One region of the Schnuerera sp. genome, then DNA from elsewhere that is predicted to be linked to it. Evidence: riboswitches for the same ligand, from Rfam matches in the RefSeq annotation. Region 1 holds a riboswitch; the other holds the start of a gene.
The links. Region 1 has a riboswitch for lysine ahead of VK998_RS03845 (APC family permease). Riboswitches for the same ligand answer to the same signal wherever they lie in the genome.
Positions count from the first base shown of each region.

Region 2: linked by a shared signal. The riboswitch ahead of VK998_RS04340 (aspartate kinase) and the one ahead of VK998_RS03845 (APC family permease) in region 1 are both predicted to bind lysine.

Region 1 is NZ_DATHXO010000160.1:14,335-16,758, forward strand. Features, by position in the region: gene mnmA (tRNA 2-thiouridine(34) synthase MnmA) at 1-664, shown strand, start outside; lysine riboswitch at 819-1,005, shown strand; gene VK998_RS03845 (APC family permease) at 1,174-2,424, shown strand, end outside.
Region 2 is NZ_DATHXO010000178.1:2,061-4,484, forward strand. Features, by position in the region: gene VK998_RS04335 (diaminopimelate dehydrogenase) at 1-907, opposite strand, end outside; lysine riboswitch at 1,033-1,195, shown strand; partial or broken gene VK998_RS04340 (aspartate kinase) at 1,369-2,424, shown strand, end outside.

The sequences.
Region 1 (2,424 bases):
TTTATCTAGAATAGGACAACAAGCTCTTTCTAGAACCCTATTCCCAATAGGACATCTCAATAAAAAAGAAGTTAGAGAATTAGCAGAAAAAAATAATCTTTATACTGCTAGAAAAAAGGACTCAACTGGAATATGTTTTATAGGTGAAAGAGATTTTGATGAATTCTTAGATAAATATCTTTTAACAAAAGAAGGAGACATTATAGATGTAGAAGGAAATAAATTAGGTAAGCATAAAGGGTTGATCCACTATACTCTAGGTCAAAGAAGGGGAATAGGTATAGGTGGAATTGGTACAGGAGAACCTTGGTTCGTAGCAGGTAAAAATTTAAAGAAAAATCTTCTTTATGTAGCTCAAGGCGAAAATCATCCAGCCCTTTATTCTACTTCATTAATCGGAGAATCTCCTTCATGGATACTGGAAGAAGCCCCTAATATGCCTTTAAGATGTACTGCTAAGTTTAGATATAGACAATCGGATATTCCAGTAACGGTGGATATATTAGAAGATGGCAACCTTCATATAAAATATGATGAGCCAGTAAAGGCAGTAACCCCTGGCCAAGTAGCAGTATTATATGAAGATGAAATATGTCTTGGAGGTTCTATTATAAAATCTATAGTGCCTTTGGATAATAAATATTCATATTTAAATGAAATCTAATGGGACAGTAAAAACCATCCCCACTGTCCCATTAATTTATCCTAAGCAATTACTTCTCCTGATTAATTTTTTCTACATTTTTCATCTTTACTTGACAATATAATTTTTAAATGCTATCATATATAAAATTTAATAAAAAATCCTCATCCTCCAAGGGTGAGGTAGAGGTGCGATTACTAAGAGTACTTATATTAAGGCCGGAAGCCAATGATATATGGGGAAAGGAGTCATCGCCGAAGTGTCAGATACCAAAATCTGATGCTGGGACTGCATCTAATAGGTGTAGAACTGTCATCATTGTATTTATTTGCCCGATACTTTGATGTTGAGCTATCTCACTATGGGCCAGAAAGGGGGAGAGGATGTCTTTAGCTTTGCTATTAACAAAAGTATTTGACATACCTGTCAAATGCTTTTTTGTTTTTTTGAATATAAAAAACTGATTTATATTTTAATTAAAAATTAGTTTTAAAATTTATTTGACAAAATTAGATTGGGAGGTAAAAATATTGTTAAATCAATCAGAACAATTAATTAATACAATGAATTCAACACATTCAACGGATTCAGGTTTTAAAAAAGAAATTAGTTTATTTGGCGGAGTTAGCATTCTAGGTGGAATAATGGTAGGGTCAGGGATTTTCTATCTAGGTTCATATGTATTGATGAGAACAGGTATGAGTTTAGGTTTAGCATTGCTAAGTTGGATTTTAGGTGGTTTAGTTTCTTTATTAGGAGGTATTTGTTATGCTGAACTAGGTGCATCTGATCCCCGTGCTGGTGGTATGACTGTATACTTAAATAAAGCCTATTCTCCTGTAGTAGGGTTTTTAAATGGATTTAATAGTTGGTTAATCGGTGGTCCCGGTTCTATTGCTGCAATTGCAATTGCATTACCAAGCGCTTTAACCGCTATCATACCCATGGGAGAATGGACAATTAAAATTATAGCGATAGTACTAATTATAGGTCTCACTATTGTAAATTATTTTGGTGTTAAATTTGGATCAAAACTCCAAAATTATTCTATGATTGCAAAATTAATACCTATTGGTATTATAATGGTATTAGGACTAATGTTCGGAAAAGTATCTCCAGACTTAAGTCTTACACCTAAAACAGTAGATGTAAATTTTGGTTCAATCATTAGTATGGTAGCCTTTGCAGTGGTCGCTAGCTTATGGGCTTATGAAGGATGGACTAATTTAAACACTGTAGCAGAGGAATTAAAAGAACCTAGGAAAAATTTGCCCCTTGCTATCATTATTTCTATTGTTTCAATAACAGCATTATACACTCTATTCAACTATTCCATATATAGAGTTATACCTTTTAATGAAATTGAAAATTTGATTGCAAATAATGAATTCTATCTAGGTAGCTATGCAGCAGAAAAGCTAATGGGGAGATCTGGCAGTATTTTAGTCATAATTGGTATGGTGGTTTCAATGTTTGGTGCTCTTAATGGATGTATATTAGCCTTTCCAAGAATGTATTATGCAATGAGTGTAGAAGGTCATTTCTTCAAAAGTTTTGGTAAATTACATCCAGAACATAAAGTACCTCATGTTCCTTTGATTATACAAGGACTAATATCTATCATATTAGTATTGTTAAGAAATTTAAATCAATTGACTTCTTTAGTTGTATTTTCAGGAATGTTGTTTAATACATTAGGAGTATATGCAGTAATAATTTACAGAAGAAAATTCCCTGATTTAAAAAGACCTTATAAAGTAATTGGTTACCCTGTTACAATA
Region 2 (2,424 bases), on a different contig from region 1:
TTATAGCACCTTTTTTACCTTCTAAAGCCATTTTATGGACTGCTCTAGCATAAGCAACTAATACTGATGAAGTGAACTCTGGATTGCTATCAAGGGCAAGATTGAATTCTATTTTATGCCTAGCATTAGATTTTGTAGTTCCAGTTTGAATAACAAATCCTCCATGAGGCATTTTATTATGGTTTTTTTTAAGTTCTTTCTCGGAGATAAAATTTACAATTGTATCATAGTCTGCAAAATAATTTGGCATGGATTTTATTTCATTTTCTATTCTTACTAAATCTTCACCATCTTCGCATACAATGTAGCAGATTCTTTTATGCATTTTGCAAGAAGGAATATTTACATCCTCACAATTTTTAACCTTTTTCAAAATTTCTTCACAGGGTATTGTATATTGGACTCCATCCTTTACACCTTTTATTTTTCTAATAGCATCTGAATGGCCTTGGCTTATTCCTTTTCCCCAAAACGTATAGTTTCTACCATTAGGTAAAATTGATTTACCTAATAACCGAGCAAGTGAAAAAAGACCTGGATCCCAGCCAGCAGATATAAGACTCAATTTATTTGATTTCAAAGCTATGTTATTTATTTTATCAAAATATTCAGGGATTTTTCCATGGTTATCAAAACTATCTACTGTATTAAAATATTTTGAGGTCATAGGAACTTGTTCGCCTAAGTCCTTTGCAGATCCTCCACATAGTATCATTACATCAATTTTATCTTTGAAATCTAACATATTTGAAATATGTATTACATTGGATTTTGTATCTAATAAATCAGGTTCTCTTCTTGTAAATATGCCTACAAGCTCCATGTCTTCATTTTGACTTATTGCTAACTCTGTTCCTCGTCCTATATTTCCATACCCGACTATTCCAATTCGTATTCTATCATTCATGGTGCACCTCCAAAATAATTAATTTATTGAAATTATATCACAAACAATCATAAAAAGTTACCAAAGTTCTGTTGACAATATTAATTTTGTGTGTTACATTGATATACAATTAATTAAATTTAGCAATGTGACTAAGAGGTTGCGGTTGTTAAGAGTACTATGGTAAACTAATTGTAGGAAAGGAACAGTCGCCGAAATATAGGGATACCTATATTGGGACTATGCTGAATAAGTATAGTACTGTCATTAGAAAGTTGCCCAATTTTCTAATGAAGTACTTACCACATTGGGGCGAAAGGCGATTGTATAAACAGTCATGAGTACCTTTTGCTCATGGCTTTTTTTATATTAAATAAAAATGTTTTATTTTTTAGACTTAGAAATTTCATAAATGTTTTTAAAAAGTTTCCTTAAATCTCAACATTTTGATAAAAACTTTTCTTATGCCAGGAGGTTGCGTTATGAAAACAATCGTACGAAAATATGGTGGAACAGCTGTAGAGACTATAGAGAAGATGCAAAGTATAGCTGAGAGTATAATTCGAAAAAAACAAGAGGGTTATAATATTGTAATAGTAGTTTCTGCTATGGGAAAGACAACTAACCAACTTGTTGAGATGGCTAGGAGTATTTCTGATACTCCATGCAAGAGAGAACTTGATGTACTTATGGCCACAGGAGAGCAAGTTTCTATTTCATTACTATCTATGATATTAAAAGAAAAGGGATATGATTCTATTTCCTTAACAGGATTCCAAGCAGGTATTAGGACGAAAGGCATACATACTAAAAGCAAAATTGTAGAAATAGATATTGATAATGTCAAAAAGTATTTAAAAGAAGGAAAAATTGTAGTTGTTGCTGGATTTCAAGGAGCTAATGAATTAGGAGAGATAACTACCTTAGGTAGAGGAGGGTCAGATACAACAGCAGTAGCTTTAGCAGCAAAGCTTCAATGTGCATGTGAGATATATACTGATGTAGAAGGAATTTATAGTGTTGATCCAAGGCTTTTTCCAAAAGCAAAAAAATTGGATTATATAAGTTATGAAGAGATGATGGAAATGTCTAGTTTAGGAGCAAGGGTTATGGAAACTAGATCTATAGAGATAGGCTATAAATATGATGTGCCTATTTATGTTACTTCTAGTCATAATAATATTAAAGGAACATATGTAAAGGAGGTTGACAAAGAGATGGAACAAAAAAGTATAACTGGGTTAAGTGTAAGCGATGAAGTGTTGATGATAACAATTAATAAAGTTCCTTATACGCTAAAAAACATCTCAGATATTTTCAGTAGCTTTGCTAATCATGCAGTGAATATTGATATGATTAGCCAGACATCTCCAAATGCAGGATTTGTTAATATATCTTTTACTACACGCCTGCTGACGGCGTCCCGTGAGCGGACCCAGGGCCTCGACAATACGGCGCATCAGCAGGTTCTGGCCGAGGTCTTCGCCGACTTCCCCGACAGCGAGAGCGCGCTGCGCCGCCAGGGGCTGGCGTTCTTC